DNA from 4 places in the Phytopseudomonas daroniae genome. Region 2 is predicted to be linked to each of the others. Evidence: predicted binding sites of a transcription regulator. Region 2 holds the regulator's gene; each other region holds the start of a gene.
What was found. The regulator sigma-54, encoded in region 2, starts transcription at its own class of promoters, with help from an activator protein. The targets are predictions, from matches to a motif close to ANTGGCATNNANNTTGCTNT.
Positions count from the first base shown of each region.

Region 1: a site for sigma-54 is predicted at 2,515-2,534, ahead of DNK10_RS09435 (sigma 54-interacting transcriptional regulator). Genes of this name have one in related genera too.
Region 3: a site for sigma-54 is predicted at 1,067-1,086, ahead of flgB (flagellar basal body rod protein FlgB). Genes of this name have one in related genera too.
Region 4: a site for sigma-54 is predicted at 2,302-2,321, ahead of DNK10_RS03130 (pilin). Genes of this name have one in related genera too.

Region 1 covers NZ_QJUJ01000003.1:322,376-326,463, reverse strand. The annotation lists gene DNK10_RS09450 (ABC transporter ATP-binding protein) at 1-91, opposite strand, end outside; gene ntrB (nitrate ABC transporter permease) at 96-932, opposite strand; gene DNK10_RS09440 (CmpA/NrtA family ABC transporter substrate-binding protein) at 932-2,299, opposite strand; gene DNK10_RS09435 (sigma 54-interacting transcriptional regulator) at 2,569-4,088, shown strand, end outside.
Region 2 covers NZ_QJUJ01000001.1:530,864-534,951, forward strand. The annotation lists gene lptB (LPS export ABC transporter ATP-binding protein) at 1-583, shown strand, start outside; gene DNK10_RS02615 (RNA polymerase factor sigma-54) at 757-2,262, shown strand; gene hpf (ribosome hibernation-promoting factor, HPF/YfiA family) at 2,346-2,654, shown strand; gene ptsN (PTS IIA-like nitrogen regulatory protein PtsN) at 2,670-3,134, shown strand; gene rapZ (RNase adapter RapZ) at 3,152-4,009, shown strand; gene DNK10_RS02635 (HPr family phosphocarrier protein) at 4,022-4,088, shown strand, end outside.
Region 3 covers NZ_QJUJ01000002.1:203,084-207,171, forward strand. The annotation lists gene cheR (protein-glutamate O-methyltransferase CheR) at 19-846, shown strand; gene flgB (flagellar basal body rod protein FlgB) at 1,134-1,544, shown strand; gene flgC (flagellar basal body rod protein FlgC) at 1,556-1,999, shown strand; gene DNK10_RS06045 (flagellar hook assembly protein FlgD) at 2,016-2,717, shown strand; gene flgE (flagellar hook protein FlgE) at 2,741-4,060, shown strand.
Region 4 covers NZ_QJUJ01000001.1:653,708-657,795, reverse strand. The annotation lists gene DNK10_RS03140 (type II secretion system F family protein) at 1-399, opposite strand, end outside; gene pilB (type IV-A pilus assembly ATPase PilB) at 402-2,108, opposite strand; gene DNK10_RS03130 (pilin) at 2,372-2,854, shown strand; gene DNK10_RS03125 (REP-associated tyrosine transposase) at 3,190-3,720, shown strand.

The DNA.
Region 1 (4,088 bases), on a different contig from region 2:
AGCTGACGTCTTCGAATACCGTCAGCGGCTCGCTGCCGGGCTGCGGGAAACGCTTGGCCAGGCGGCGGGCATCGAGAAAATAGCGGGACATGACATCACTCCTGATAGCTGACGAGACGGGCGACGCTGCCCAGCAGAAGGTCGAGCAGCATGCCGACCACGCCGATCATCAGGATCGAGAAGATCACGCTGGCCAGGTTCAGGTTGTTCCACTCGTTCCACACGTAGTAACCGATGCCGGTGCCACCGACGAGCATCTCGGCGGCGACGATCACCAACCAGGCGATGCCCACCGAGATACGCATGCCGGTGAGGATGGTCGGCAGCGCGGCGGGCAGGATCACGCTGAACGCGGTGCGCAGCGGCCCCAGTTCATGGGTGCGGGCGACGTTGATCCAGTCACGGCGTACACCGGCGACACCGAACGCGGTGTTGAGCAGCATCGGCCATACCGAGCAGATGAAGATCACGAAGATCGCCGAGGTCTGCGAATCCTTGATCACGAACAGCGCCAGCGGCATCCAGGCCAGCGGCGAGATCGGTCGCAGGATCTGGATGAAGGGATTGAGCGCGCGATACATCAGTGGCGACATGCCGATGACGAAGCCGACCGGAATCGCCACCAGCGCCGCCAGCAGATAGCCGGTCAGCACCCGGTACAGCGAATGCGCGAGCTGGATGCCGATGCCCTTGTCGTTCGGCCCGTTGTCATAGAACGGCTGACTCAACTCGGCATAGGCATGCGCCAGCACCACCGAAGGCGGCGGCACCCGCGCTTCCTGCTCGGCCTCGCCCATCAGCATGGCGTATTCGTCATCGGCGCTCACCGCCACGCTAGCCGGCGCCCGGCAGAGCACCTCCCAGACGGCGAGCAGCAGTACCAGCAGCAGTGCAGAGAGAATCGCCGCGCGCAGGGAAATGGACGCTTTCATCACGACCTCCGCATGGCAAAGCTGGCCAGGTAACCTTCCGGGTCTGCCGGATCGAACGGCTTGCCCATCACGCTGAAGGACTTGTAGGCATCCGCCGGCACCGGCAGACCGAGGTCGCTCATCACCTTGCCGGCATCGGCCGCGAGGAATACCCGCTCGGCGATGTTGCGGTAATCGACATCACCCTGCAGGTAACCCCAGCGCTTCATCTGGGTGAGAATCCACACCGCCATCGACTGCCAGGGGAAGGGGTCGAAGTCGATACGCTGCGGCTCGTCATGGATATTGCCCAGGCCATCGGCGTAGCGTCCGCTGAGCACCTGCTGCACCACCGGCACCGGCTGGTTGAGGTAATTACGGGTAGAGATCGCCTCGGCCACTTCCTTGCGATTCTCGGCCTTGGAGGAATACTGCGTGGCGTCGATCAGCGCATGCAGCAGCGCGCCATAGGTATTGGGATTCTCGCTGGCGAAGCGCTGGCTGCAGGCGAAGGCGCAGCACGGGTGGCCCGGCCACAGCTCCTTGGTCAGCAGATGGATGAAGCCGACCTTCTCCCACACCGCGCGCTGGTTGAACGGATCCGGCGAGAGGAAACCGTCGAGGTTGCCGGCACGCAGGTTGGCGACCATCTCCGGTGGCGGCACCACGCGGATCTGGATGTCGCGATCCGGATCCAGGCCATGCTCGGCGACGTAATAGCGCAGCAGGAAGTTGTGCATCGAGTACTCGAACGGCACACCGAAACGCATGCCCTTCCACAGCTTCGGATCGCGCTTGTCCTGATGCTGCATGCCCAGCACGATGGCCTGGCCGTTGATGTTCTCCAGCGCCGGCATGACGAAAGGCGTCTGCGTCGAACCCAGGCCAAGAGTGATGGCCAGCGGCATCGGCGAGAGCATGTGCGAGGCGTCGTACTCGCCGGCCAGCGACTTGTCGCGCGCCACGGCCCAGCCCGCGGTCTTCACCGTTTCCACGTCCAGCCCGTACTTGGCGTAGAAGCCCATCGGCTCGGCCATGATGATCGGCGTGGCGCAGGTAATGGGCACGAAGCCGATCTTCAGGCGCGTTTTCTCCAGCGGGCCGAGGCTGTCCTTGACCGCGGCCTTGACCGCATCCAGCGGGATCAGGCTGCCAAGGATCGCCGCCGCGACGCCGCCGCCGATCAGCCCCATGAAACTGCGCCGGGAGCACTCGTCATGGCCGAACATGCCACGCACGATGGCATTCTCCACGGCGCGATCGAGCATTTCCTCGCTGCTCGAAGGCAGCGCGCTGGCACTGGGCGTGCAGCGCTGACAGGCACACCCGGCGGCGTGGGACAGCTCGCTGTCGGGGCTGAATGGATCGTCCAGGCTGTTGACGCTCATCGTGATCACTCCTGCGATGGCCTGCCCCAAATTGGTGAGGCGGGCACTGACTGGGCTGGGCCATTGGCGGCAGGTTCATATCAGCTATTGCAGGAGCTGTACCAGCTCGAATAATCACATAAGAGATTGATAAATAATAATTTTTATAGGTTTTAAAAATAACGAAATATCGTAATAAACGATATTTCGTCACAGCAAAAAACGACTATTCGTCAAATGGCACGACCCTTGATAGAACCTGAGCAAGGTAAAGCCATACGGACACCACCATGCCCGACCCAACCACGGCGAGCACATTGCTGCTGCGCCATATGCAAAGCGCCAGCCTGGTCATCGACCCGACGAGCGATCGCATCCTGCATGCCAACCCTGCCTGCAGCGAGTTGCTCGGCTGGCCGATGAACGCGTTGCTCACGCAACGCGCCAGCCGCCTCTGGGCTCACGACCTGGGCTCTCTGGTGACCTTCACCGAGGAGGTGCAGGTACGCGGCCATGCCTGGCGCGACGGCCTGGGCCTGCTGCGCCGGGATGGCGAACGATTGGAGGTGGAAATCAGTGGGAGCCGTCTGCAGCATGATGGCGCCACCCTGCTCGGCCTGCTGATTCAGGAACGCCGTCGGCTCGACGCCCTGCGCGGGCTGGCCGAAGCCGAACGTTATCAGCGCCAGGGCTTGCTGGAGTGGCAGGGGGTCGAACGCATCTTCCGCCAGTTCGAACGGCAGAACCATCTGATCCTCGGCGCTGCCGGCGAGGGCATCTACGGCGTCAACCGTGACGGCGAAACCACCTTCGTCAATCCCGCCGCCGAACGTATTCTCGGCTGGCGCGGCGAAGACCTGATCGGCCACAACATTCACGATCTCATCCACCACCACCATCCGGATGGCAGCGCCTACGACGGCCACACCTGCCCCATCTACGCCGCGTTCAACGACGGCGAGGTGCATCAGGTGGCGGACGAGGTGTTCTGGAACAAGGACGGCAAACCGATCCCGGTGGAATACACCAGCACGCCGCTACGCGACGACGGCGAACTGGTCGGTGCGGTGGTGGTGTTCCGCGACATCAGCGAGCGTCTGGAGACCGAGCGCAGGCTGCGCCAGGCGCTGAGCGAGGTGCAACAGCTCAAGCAGCGCCTGGAGCTGGAGAACGCCTACCTGCAGGAAGAGATTCGTGGCGAATACGCCCAGCACGATCTGGTTGGGCGCAGCGCAGCGATGCAGCAGGTGATCCACCAGATCGAGCTGGTCGCCCCCACCGGCGCCAACGTGCTGATCACCGGCGAATCGGGCACCGGCAAGGAACTGATCGCCCGCGCCATCCACGACAACAGTGGCCGCAGCCGTCGGCCACTGATTCGGGTGAACTGCGCCGCAGTGCCACGCGAGCTGTTCGAGAGCGAGTTCTTCGGCCATATCCGCGGCGCCTTCACCGGCGCGCTGAACGATCGGGTCGGGCGTTTCGAACTGGCCGATGGCGGCACGCTGTTTCTCGACGAAGTCGGCGAAATCCCTCTGGAGCTGCAAAGCAAGCTGCTGCGCGTACTGCAGGAACAGCAACTGGAACGGGTCGGCGATACGCGCACGCGTCAGGTCGACGTACGGGTGATCGCCGCCACCAACCGCGACCTGCGCCAGGAGGTGCGCGCCGGGCGTTTCCGCGAAGACCTGTACTTTCGCCTGAATGTCTTTCCCATCGAGTCGGCACCGCTGCGTCAACGCCCGGAGGATATCCCGCCCCTGGCGCAACATTTTCTCGAGCGCGTCTGCCGTCAGTTGAATCGTCCGCA
Region 2 (4,088 bases):
GATCGTCGGCCTCGTTCGGGCCGACCAGGGGCGCGTGCTGATCGACGACCTCGACGTCAGCCACCAGCCCATGCATGGCCGCGCTCGCGCCGGTATCGGCTACCTGCCCCAGGAAGCGTCGATCTTCCGCAAGCTCAGCGTGTCCGACAACATCATGGCGATCCTGGAAACGCGCAAGGATCTGAACCGCGCGCAGCGCCTGCAGGAGCTGGACAGCCTGCTGCAGGAATTCCACATCACCCATATCCGCGACAACCTGGGCATGAGCCTGTCGGGCGGTGAGCGCCGCCGCGTGGAAATCGCCCGCGCCCTGGCCACCTCGCCGAAATTCATCCTTCTCGACGAGCCTTTCGCCGGTGTCGACCCGATCTCGGTCGGCGACATCAAACAGATCATTCATCACCTCAAGGCCAAAGGCATTGGCGTGCTGATCACCGACCACAACGTACGCGAAACCCTGGATATCTGCGAAACCGCCTATATCGTCAGCGACGGTCAACTGATCGCCGAAGGTGACTCCGCTGCCATTCTGGCCAACCAGGTGGTCAAGGAAGTCTATCTGGGCCACGAATTCCGCCTGTGATGGATTCCCCCATCGATGAGCGCACCCATGAGCCTGTTACCCTCACGGCATTGCTGCAATGAAATGGTAACAGGCCCTAGGCAAAGCACTCTGATTCAGGCATATAATTTGCTTCCTAGTGGCGCTTTGGCGCCCTGTCGTGGATCGCGCACAGACGCCGGATAAGGTCTGCAATGAAACCATCGCTAGTCCTGAAAATGGGCCAGCAGCTGACGATGACACCGCAGCTGCAACAAGCCATTCGCCTGCTCCAACTGTCGACCCTGGATCTGCAACAGGAGATCCAGGAGGCGCTGGAGTCCAACCCGATGCTCGAGCGTCAGGAAGAAGGCGACGACTTCGACTCGGATCCCATGGCCGACGGCGCGGAAAGTGCCACTGCGAGCGCCACCCAGGAAGAGAAATTTCAGGAACCGACCTTCCAGGAAAACACACAGACCGTCGACAACCTGGAAGAAGGCGAATGGGGCGAGCGCATTCCCAACGAACTACCTGTCGATACCGCCTGGGAAGATGTCTACCAGACCAGCGCCAGCAGCCTGCCGAGCAATGATGATGACGAGTGGGACTTCACCACTCGCACCTCTGCCGGGGAAAGCCTGCAGAGCCACATGCTCTGGCAACTCAACCTGGCACCGATGTCCGACAAGGATCGCCTGATCGCCGTCACGCTGATCGACTGCATCAACGGCCAGGGCTACCTCGAAGAAACCCTCGAGGAAATCACCGACGCCTTCGACCCCGAACTCGATGTCGAGCTCGACGAAGTCGAAGCCGTGCTGCATCGCATCCAGCAATTCGAGCCGTCCGGCATCGCGGCCCGCGACCTGCGCGAATGCCTGCTTCTGCAACTGCGCCAACTGCCGACCAACACGCCCTGGCTGAGCGAAGCCCAACGCCTGACGAGCGATTATCTCGATCTGCTCGGCAGCCGCGACTACAGCCAACTGATGCGCCGCATGAAGCTCAAGGAAGATGAGCTGCGTCCGATCATCGAACTGATCCAGAGCCTCAACCCACGCCCCGGTTCGCAGATCGAATCCAGCGAGCCCGAGTACGTGGTACCTGACGTGATCGTGCGCAAGCACAACGACCGCTGGCTGGTGGAGCTCAATCAGGAAGCCATGCCGCGCCTGCGCGTCAATGCGCAGTATGCAGGTTTCGTCAAACGTGCCGATTCCAGCGCCGACAACACCTTCATGCGTAACCAGCTGCAGGAAGCGCGCTGGTTCATCAAGAGCCTGCAGAGCCGCAACGAGACCCTGATGAAGGTTGCGACGCAGATCGTCGAGCATCAGCGTGGCTTCCTCGACTACGGCGATGAAGCCATGAAGCCTCTGGTGCTGCACGACATCGCTGAAGCGGTAGGCATGCACGAATCGACCATTTCACGCGTCACCACGCAGAAATACATGCACACGCCGCGTGGCATTTACGAGCTGAAATACTTCTTCTCCAGCCACGTCAGCACCTCCGAAGGCGGCGAATGTTCGTCCACCGCGATCCGCGCGATCATCAAGAAACTGGTCGCTGCGGAAAATGCGAAAAAGCCATTGAGCGATAGCAAGATCGCTGGTCTACTGGAAGCACAGGGCATTCAAGTGGCGCGCCGCACAGTCGCCAAGTACCGTGAATCGCTCGGTATAGCGCCTTCGAGCGAACGCAAGCGACTGATGTAAGGTGCCCTTGTAGCAAAGCCCCCAGTGTTCCTGCGGCAGGTTTGAAAGCCTGCCACTCACACACGGCAACAAGGAGAAGCGGTATGCAAGTCAACATCAGTGGACACCAGCTGGATGTGACAGACGCACTACGCAGCTACATCGAAGAAAAGCTCGGGCGTCTCGAGCGACACTTCGACAAGATCACCAATGTGCAGGTCATCCTGGAGGTCGAAAAGCTCAAGCAGAAAGTCGAAGCTACCTTGCATATCGCCGGAGGCGAAGTGGTGGCCAATGCCGAACATGACGACATGTACGCAGCCATCGATCTACTGACCGACAAACTCGACCGCCAACTCATCAAGCACAAGGAAAAACAGCTCGACCGCCAGCAGGGCGCAATGGCCCGCTGACCTCGTCCTTCTCCTATGATCCGACTTGAAAATATCCTGACCCCCGGCCGTTCCCTCGTGAACGTGCCGGGCGGCAGTAAAAAACGCGTACTCGAACAGATAGCCGCCGTGATCGCGCGCGACCTGCCCGATCTCGATGGCCAGACCATCTATGAAAGCCTGATCGCCCGGGAAAAGCTCGGCTCGACCGGCTTCGGCAATGGCATCGCCATTCCCCACTGCCGCCTGCCTGGCTGCAGCACGCCGATCAGTGCCCTGCTGAAGCTGAATATCGCGGTCGATTTCGATGCAATCGATGGTGCGCCTGTCGACTTGCTGTTCGTGCTGCTGGTTCCCGAAGCGGCGACCGATGAGCACCTGGAACTGCTGCGTCAGATCGCCAGCATGTTCGACCGAGAGGATGTCCGCGAGCGGCTTCGCCAGGCTCAAGACAGCGAATCTTTGTACCAGACCGTAGTGAACGTGCAGAACGGTCAATAGCCCTACAGGATGAGCCCATGCGCCTGATCATCGTCAGCGGCCGTTCCGGCTCGGGCAAGAGCACCGCCCTCGACGTGCTCGAGGACAACGGCTTCTATTGCATCGACAACCTGCCTGCCGGCCTGCTTCCCGAGCTGGCCGAACGGGCGTTGCTGCACACCGAGCTGTTGCACCCGCAAGTGGCGGTGTCGATAGACGCACGCAACCTGCCTAGCCAGCTCAAGCGTTTTTCCGAACTGCTCGATGAGGTGCGCGGCCGCAACATCCGTTGCGATGTCCTGTACCTGGATGCCAGCGAAGAAACGCTGCTCAAGCGCTTTTCGGAAACCCGTCGACGTCACCCGCTGACCAACGACCAGCGTTCGCTGGCCGAAGCCATGGCCGACGAAACCAAGCTGCTGAGCCCGATCATCGACCGTGCCGATCTGAAGATCGACACCACCCACCTGAACCTCTATCAACTGCGCGACACACTCAAGCTGCGTCTGCTCAACCAGCCGGAGCCGGGCACCGCCTACCTGATCGAATCCTTCGGTTTCAAGCGCGGGATGCCGGTGGATGCCGACCTGGTGTTCGATGTGCGCTGCCTGCCAAACCCCTACTGGAAGCCTGAGCTGCGCGACTTCACCGGCCTCGAGCAGCCGGTAGAGGAGTACCTGGCAGCCCAGGAGGATGTTCAGGACATGTACCAGGACATCTTCGCCTACCTGCACAAATGGCTGCCGCGCTTCGCTGCCAGCAACCGCTCCTATGTCACCGTTGCGATCGGCTGCACGGGCGGCCATCATCGCTCGGTGTACCTCGCCAATCGCCTGGGGCACGCCCTCAAGCCGCTGCTGAAGAACGTTCAGATCCGCCACCGCGACCTCAGTTAAGGAATTGCCGCGATGCCCGCCTGCGAAATCACCATCATCAACAAGCTCGGCCTGCACGCGCGCGCGGCCGCCAAGTTCG
Region 3 (4,088 bases), on a different contig from region 2:
ATGGGCGAGGCTTCGCGAGTGTCTTCAGGTAATTTGGATTTCGAGCAGTTCCGGATCTTTCTGGAAAAAGCCTGTGGCATCGTGCTGGGTAGCAATAAGCAGTACCTGGTTTCCAGTCGGCTGAACAAGCTGATGGAGACTAACGCCATCAAGACGCTGGGCGAGTTGGTGCAGCGCATGCAGAATCAGCCGCGCAGTGGCCTGCGCGAGCAGGTGGTCGATGCCATGACCACTAACGAAACCTTGTGGTTTCGCGATGCCTACCCCTTCGAGGTGCTCAAGAGTCGCGTATTGCCCGAGCTTATCAAGGCTTATCCAGGGCAACGCCTGCGTATCTGGTCGGCAGCCTGTTCTTCGGGGCAGGAGCCTTATTCGTTGTCGATGAGCATCGATGAGTTCGAGCGCAGCAATATTGGTCAGCTCAAGGCCGGTGTGCAGATCGTGGCCACCGATCTGTCACCGACCATGCTCAATAACTGCAAGTCGGGTGAGTACGACAGCCTGGCGATGGGGCGTGGTCTTGCCCAGGAGCGTCTGCAGCGTTATTTCGATCCCAAGGGGCCTGGGCGCTGGGTGGTGAAGCCGGCGATCAAGAGTCGTGTCGAATTTCGTCCGCTGAACCTGCTGGACAGCTACGCCAGCCTCGGCAAGTTCGACATCGTGTTCTGCCGCAACGTGCTGATCTACTTCTCCGCCGAAGTGAAGAAGGACATCCTTACGCGCATTCATGCCATGCTCAAGCCTGGCGGCTATCTGTTCCTAGGCGCTTCCGAAGCGCTGAATGGGTTGCCTGAGCGTTATCAGATGGTGCAATGCAGTCCAGGCATCATTTACAAAGCCAAATGATTCAGTAGATCGAAAAAACGGGAGGCCTGGGGCCTCCCGTTTTTCATTTTATCTCCCTCGTCGCGCTTGACGGTGTTCTGTCACCCCAGCGTCAGAAAAGCGGCAAGCCTCCGTCCAATTGCCGCTCCCGCCTTGCCAAGCGGCGGAAAAGCTTTGCCGCTTGAGCCTGCCGTTCTCTTCGTTTTTAGCTTATCAGGCTGATTTATAAGATAAAAAATAAATTGGCACGTGCTTTGCTGAGAAATTTGCACGAAAACAGGCTAGCCGCCACGGCAAAGGTTCCTGAGATGAGCATCAGCTTCGATAGCGCACTTGGCATTCACGAGAAGGCACTGGGCTTCCGCGCCCAGCGTGCGGAGGTGTTGGCCAACAACATGGCTAACGCCGATACCCCCAACTACAAGGCCCGGGATCTGGATTTCGCCTCCGTACTGGCCCAGCAGGCTGCCAAGAGCAGCGGCAGCGGTAATTCGGCGCTCAATCGTACCAATGCCCGGCACATTGCAGCAGAAGGCGTGCCAATGGGTGATGCGGCGCTGGCCTACCGAACGCCGACTGCGCCATCGATCGACCAGAACACCGTCGATGCTCAGGTCGAGCAGGCCAATTACGCCGAGAACGCGGTGGCCTTCCAGGCCAGCTTCACGCTTCTCAACAGCAAATTCAAAGGGCTCGTCAGCGCCCTGCGTGGCGAATAAAGGAGCCCGATATGTCACTTACCAGCGTTTTCAACATCGCCGGATCCGCTATGAGTGCCCAGAGCACTCGTCTGAATACCATTTCCAGCAACATCGCCAACGCCGAAACGGTCTCCTCGAGCATCGACCAGACCTATCGGGCTCGTCATCCCGTGTTCGCCACCGTGTTTCAGCAGGCGCAGGGCGGCGAAAACGGTTCGTTGTTCGCTGATCAGGATCAGGCCGGCGCGGGTGTGCAGGTGCTGGGTATCGTCGAGGATCAGAGCAGTCTGATGCCACGCTACGAGCCGAATCACCCGGCCGCGGATGAAGCGGGCTACGTGTATTACCCCAACGTCAACGTGGTCGAGGAAATGGCGGACATGATCTCCGCCAGTCGTGCCTTCCAGACCAACGTGGAAATGATGAATACTGCCAAGCAGATGATGCAGCGTGTACTGACCTTGGGTCAGTGAGCCGGGAGTGGCATAAATGAGCACCATCAACACGTCTGAATCCATACTGTCCGGTCTTTCCGGCTCTAGCTCCAGTAGCAGTACGAGCAGCACCAGTAATTCCGAAAGTTCTCTCGGCGGAACGGAATTTCTGCAGTTGCTGGTTACTCAGCTCAACAACCAGAACCCGCTGGATCCCCAGAGCAATACCGAGTTCGTTGCCCAGCTTGCCCAGTTCAGTAGCGTCGAGAGTCTGCAGAATCTCAACGCTTCGATGGATACGATTCTGAGTAGCTTTCAATCGTCTCGAGCGTTGCAGGCATCAGCACTGGTGGGCCGCTCGGTACTGGTGGAAACGGATCAGGCTTTGGTCAGCGTGGACGAGAGCGGTGGCGGCTTATATGGCTCGCTTGTATTGCCTTCCACTAGCTCGAGCGTCTCCGTCGCGGTCTACGATGATTCCGGCTCGAAGGTTCGCACCATCAGCCTGGGGCAGCAAAGCGCAGGTACTGTCGAGTTTTCCTGGGATGGCACCGATGACGAGGGTAATGCGCTCGAGTCAGGCACCTATACCTTCAAAGCCAGCGCCACCCTTGATGGTACCGAAACAGCGCTTACCACATACCTGCCCGCTATCGTCAGTAGTGTAACGCTGGGGCAGGATACTGAGGAAATGACCCTCAATCTCGCAGGACTGGGCAGCATCGCGTTGTCGAAAGTCAAGATGATCGGCCAATAACCGGCTCGCCGGAGGAGTGATAGATGTCTTTCAATATCGGCTTGAGCGGTTTGAATGCCGCAAGCAAAAATTTGAGCGTCACCGGCAACAACATTGCCAACGTGGGTTCTACGGGCTTCAAGGCGTCACGCGCCGAGTTCGCGGATGTATACGCAACCTCTATGCTCGGTTCTGGCAGCAATGCCACCGGCAATGGTGTGGTCACGGCGGCTGTCGCTCAGCAATTTACCCAGGGCAATATCACATCCACGGGTAACAGCCTGGATCTGGCCATCAGTGGTAATGGTTTTTTCGTGCTAAGCGATGGCGGTTCCCGCGCCTATACCCGTAATGGTACGTTCCATGCCGATAAGGACGGTTATGTCGTCGACAGCTCGAATAATAAGCTGCAGGGTTATGGTATCGATGCCAATGGTGCAATCATCAATGGCGTGGTAACGGATCTGGTCATCGATGCCTCTAATCAGTTGCCTAATGCCACATCGTCGATCACCCAGAAAGTTGCGCTGAACTCGACGGCGTCAACGCCCACCACTACGCCTTTCGATCCCTCCGCAACCTCTAGCTACAATTGGTCTACTTCGGTCGATATCTACGATTCGCAAGGCAACTCCCACACGATGTCGCAGTACTTCGTCAAAAGCGATACTGACAGCAATTCCTGGACCATGTATGTCACCATCGATGGTCGTAATCCAGAAGATCCGACCAGCACCGTTCCTTACAATGCCACGGTCAACTTCGATGCTTCAGGAAATCTTGTCGGCACTACGTCAAACTCGACAGGGCTGACCAGCGATATTAACGGCGTATTCTCGTTGAACAACTGGGTGCCCGCGACCATCACCGATAGCACCACCAATCCGGTAACTTGGGGCACGAACGGAGCCGCCGCGAGCGCGACCGGGGTCGAGTTGGACATACGAGGCTCATCACAGACCAACACGGCCTTTGCCGTCAACACTCTGACACAGAACGGTTATACCACCGGTCAGCTCTCCGGACTCTCCATCGGTGCAGACGGCAGCATGTTCGCCACCTACACCAATGGCCAATCCAAGGTGATCGGCCAAGTCATTCTGGCCACGTTCGCCAACATGCAGGGGCTGACCCCGGTGGGCGGTACCAACTGGGTGGAGTCCTATGCTTCCGGTGAGCCGGTTATCGGCACGCCTGGTGCCGGCACCCTGGGTTCGTTGACGTCTGGAGCGTTGGAAGATTCCAATGTTGACCTGACTGCCGAGTTGGTCAACCTGATCGTTGCCCAACGCAATTATCAGGCGAATGCCAAGACTATCGAGACGGAAAGTACTCTCTCCCAGACGATTATCAACCTGCGTTGATAGGCGCGTCAGGGAGTTGTTGCCGCTA
Region 4 (4,088 bases), 120 kb from region 2:
CAGATCATCGAAATACTGAGGCTTGGTGCGCAGCGCCGCGGCGAAACTGTTACCTGCCGCCACATGCTGCTTAATGTCATCGACCAGCTTACGCATATTCGGGTTTTCCAAACCGTCAGCGATGATATCGAAGGACTGCAACAACGGTACGCCGGCCTTCATCATCGTCGCCATTTGCCGAGCGAACAGGGCGATATCCAGGGGCTTGATCTTCTTGCCCCCGCCGAACAGCGACATGCCCTTCTTGCGTACTTTGGTCGGGTTGATGCCCTGTTTGCGCAGATGTGCCTTGACCAGCGCAGGGTTCTGCCCGTTGAGCTCGCCCTTGACCACGGAGCCTTTTCGATCCTTGCCTTCCCAGACGAACGTGCTGGTCTTCGCTGCTTTTGCTGCTGCCATGGTTAATCCTTGGTCACGCGGTTGACTTCCTCGAGGCTGGTCACGCCTTGCATGGCCTTCAGCAGGGCCGAGGTACGCAGGTCGTTGAAGCCGTCTTTACGCATTTGCGTGGCAATATCGATGGAGTTGCCTTCCTCCATGATAATCCGCTGCAGGTTCGGCGTGTTTTTAACCACTTCATAAATACCGACACGGCCTTTGTAACCGCCTTTGCAATTTTCGCAGCCAACCGGGCCGTAAAGCTTGAAGGTGCCAAGCCTGTTTTCGGGAAAACCTTCTTCCAGCAACGCCTCGTTAGGAATTGCTACTTCCTTCTTGCAGCTATTACAAAGCTTGCGCGCCAGGCGCTGGGCGATGATCAGGTTGACCGAGGTGGCGATATTGAAGGAAGGCACACCCATATTGCGCAAACGCGTCAGCGTTTCTGCCGCGCTGTTGGTGTGCAGGGTGGACATCACCATATGCCCGGTTTGCGCCGCCTTGATCGCGATGGAGGCCGTGTCCAGGTCGCGAATCTCACCCACCATGATGATATCCGGATCCTGACGCAGGAACGCGCGCAAGGCCTGGGTGAAATCCATGCCCTGCTTGGGGTTGACGTTGACCTGGTTGATGCCCTCCAGATTGATCTCCACCGGGTCTTCCGCCGTGGAAATATTCACATCCGCGGTATTGAGAATATTCAGGCCGGTATAAAGAGATACGGTTTTGCCCGACCCTGTCGGGCCGGTTACCAGGATCATCCCTTGTGGTTGTTTGAGCGCAGCGAGGTAAAGATCCTTCTGGCTTTCCTCGTAACCCAGTGCATCGATACCCATTTGCGCGCTGGCGGAGTCGAGAATTCGCATCACGATCTTCTCGCCCCATAGGGTCGGCAGGGTATTGACCCGGAAGTCGATGGCCTTGCTCTTGGAAATTTTCATCTTGATACGGCCATCCTGCGGCTTGCGCCGCTCGGAGATATCCAGCCCAGCCATCACCTTCAGGCGTGCAGCGATACGCGGCGCCAATTGGATGGGCGGGCGCGCCGTCTCGTGCAGGATGCCGTCGGTACGAAAGCGCACCCGGTAGGCTTTTTCATAGGGTTCGAAGTGCAGGTCGGACGAGCCGCCCTTGATCGCATCGAGCAGCATCTTGTTGACGAAGCGCACCACCGGGGCGTCGTCGGCATCCTGGCCGCTGCCATCATTGATTTTCTTGTCATCATCGGCGGATTCGGTTTCCAGGCCATCCAGGTCGACATCGCCCATATCTTCCAGGCCGCTATGGCCGTTATCGAAGAATTTGTCGATGGCCTCGCCCAGCTTGTTGTCTTCTACCAGCAGCGCTTCGGTGGATAGGCCGGTGCTGAACTGAATATCCGTAACCGCCTGGTGATTGGAGGGGTCGGAGATACCCACGAACAGCTTGTTGCCACGCCGCCACAAAGGCAGCGTCCGGTGTTGGCGCACCAGCTTTTCGCTGACCAGATCCTTGGGCTGACTTTCCTTGTCCAGGGCGCTGAGGTCGAAATAGGCGACGCCGAACTGCTCCGCTGCCAGTTCCACCAGAGCGCGACTCTTTACCAGTTTGTTCTGTGCCAGATAGGTGACCAGCGACAACTTATTGCGCTTGGCCTGCGCTTGCGCTTGCTGAGCGGCCTTTTCGTCCAGCAGCTCAGCCAGTACCACCTGCTTGGCCAGGCCGGAAAGGGGAATATAGTCGCTCATGCACACCTCACGTATATCGAATGGGTGCGTTATAGCGCAGATGACAGGGGCTGCCAAACGACCAGTATCGAGGTGACGAAAAACGTCACAAGATGCGGAGAAGCGCGGTCTGGTTGTTTCGCATTACTGGCGTACGAGGCTTCATTTTGTGAGGTGGCTTGCAGTTTTCATTGTATTTACAAGGTTGGGCTGTATTGGCACGCCTCCTGCTTAATCTCCAGCAGGCTTGTCTGCCTGACACTTAAATTAAAATGGAGAGTTGCATGAAAGCTCAAATGCAAAAGGGTTTTACCCTGATTGAATTGATGATCGTTGTGGCGATCATCGGTATTCTGGCAGCTATCGCTATTCCGCAATACCAAGACTACACCGCTCGTACACAGGTTACACGTGTCGTTAGCGAAATCAGCGGCTTGAAAACTGCTGCAGAGTCGGCGCTTCTGGAAGGCAATACCATTGTTTCTGACGCAGCGCCTGGGGCAGGTGAAGTTGATTTGGGCTTTACTGAGTCCAACTTGCTGGCTGGTGATGGCAAAGCGCAAATCGAAGTTACTGACGGTGATGGTGATACGCCGAGTATTGCTGGCACATTGGGTCGTAATGCTGGCGCTTCGGTAACTGGCGCCGTTGTTACCGTGACGCGTGACGCCACTGGTATCTGGACTTGTGAAGTTAGTGCCTCGGGCAGCGACGGTTGGAAAGATAGCTATGCGCCGAATGGCTGCCCTGTAGCTGCAGCACCGTAACTTAACGCGATAAGACGGATTCATATCCGTAAACACGGTAAGGCGGATTAACTCCGTATCGCGGTACGGCGACCGTAGCCTGGATTAGCCGCAGGCGTAATCCGGGGGCGAAGCCCGAAGGCGTAATCCGTCGTTTACCGCGAACCGGCTGCATCCGCTGATATACCAGAACGCCTCGCCTTCGTGCGGGGCGTTTTGCTGTCCGGGGTTTGCATTGTTGCGAATCTTGCGGCGGATTACGCCTTCGGCTAATACGCCCTACGGGTTTGCGTCGCCGGGGGGATGTTTGGATCGCTGGTCTATGCTTCGCTTTTTCCTGGGAAAAGGTGGCATGGATGCCAAACTATCGTCGTGTCTTTGTGCCTGGGGCAACTTGGTTCTTTACGGTCAACTTGCTGGAGCGCCGGGGTAACGATTTGCTGGTGAAGCATATCGACCTGCTCCGTGATTCGGTGCGTAAGGTTCATCATCAGCATCCATTCGTGATCGATGCGTGGGTGGTATTGCCGGATCATATGCACTGCGTATGGACGTTGCCGCCTGGTGATACGGATTACCCGCTGCGCTGGCGACTGATCAAAACCTTCTTCTGCCGTGGCTTACCGGTGAGCGAGCACCGATCCTTGGTTCGTTTCCGGCGTGGCGAGCGAGGTATCTGGCAGCGGCGCTACTGGGAACATCAGATTCGTGACGATGAAGATTTTCGTCGGCATGTCGATTACGTCTATGTGAACCCACTCAAGCATGGCTTGGCGCAGCGAGTACGAGACTGGCCCTATTCGAGCTTTCATCGCGACGTGGGTGCAGGGCTCTACCCGCTGGATTGGGCGGGCGATGCCGAATTGGTGAGTGCGACAGGGCGGTAAGACGGATCAACTGCGTTGGATGGATCGCATCGCGGTATGACGGATAACCGTAGCCTGGATTAGCCGCAGGCGTAATCCGGGGGCGAAGCCCGAAGGCGTAATCCGTCGTTTACCGCGAACCTGCACATCTGCTGGCATATCAGAGCGCCTCGCCTTGTGCGGGGCGTTTTGCTGTCTGGGGTTTGCATTGTTGCGAATCTTGCGGCGGATTACGCCTTCGGCTAATACGCCCTACGAACCTGAAAATTCTCGGCGAAGATCTCCTGACGATCCTAGGCTGGTAGATAAAGCTGAACCAAAGGTATTTCCCCCTCTCAACTGGCTGCTGTTGAGCCTTTGTTTCTGAAGGTTTTGTCGGCACTTGTTGT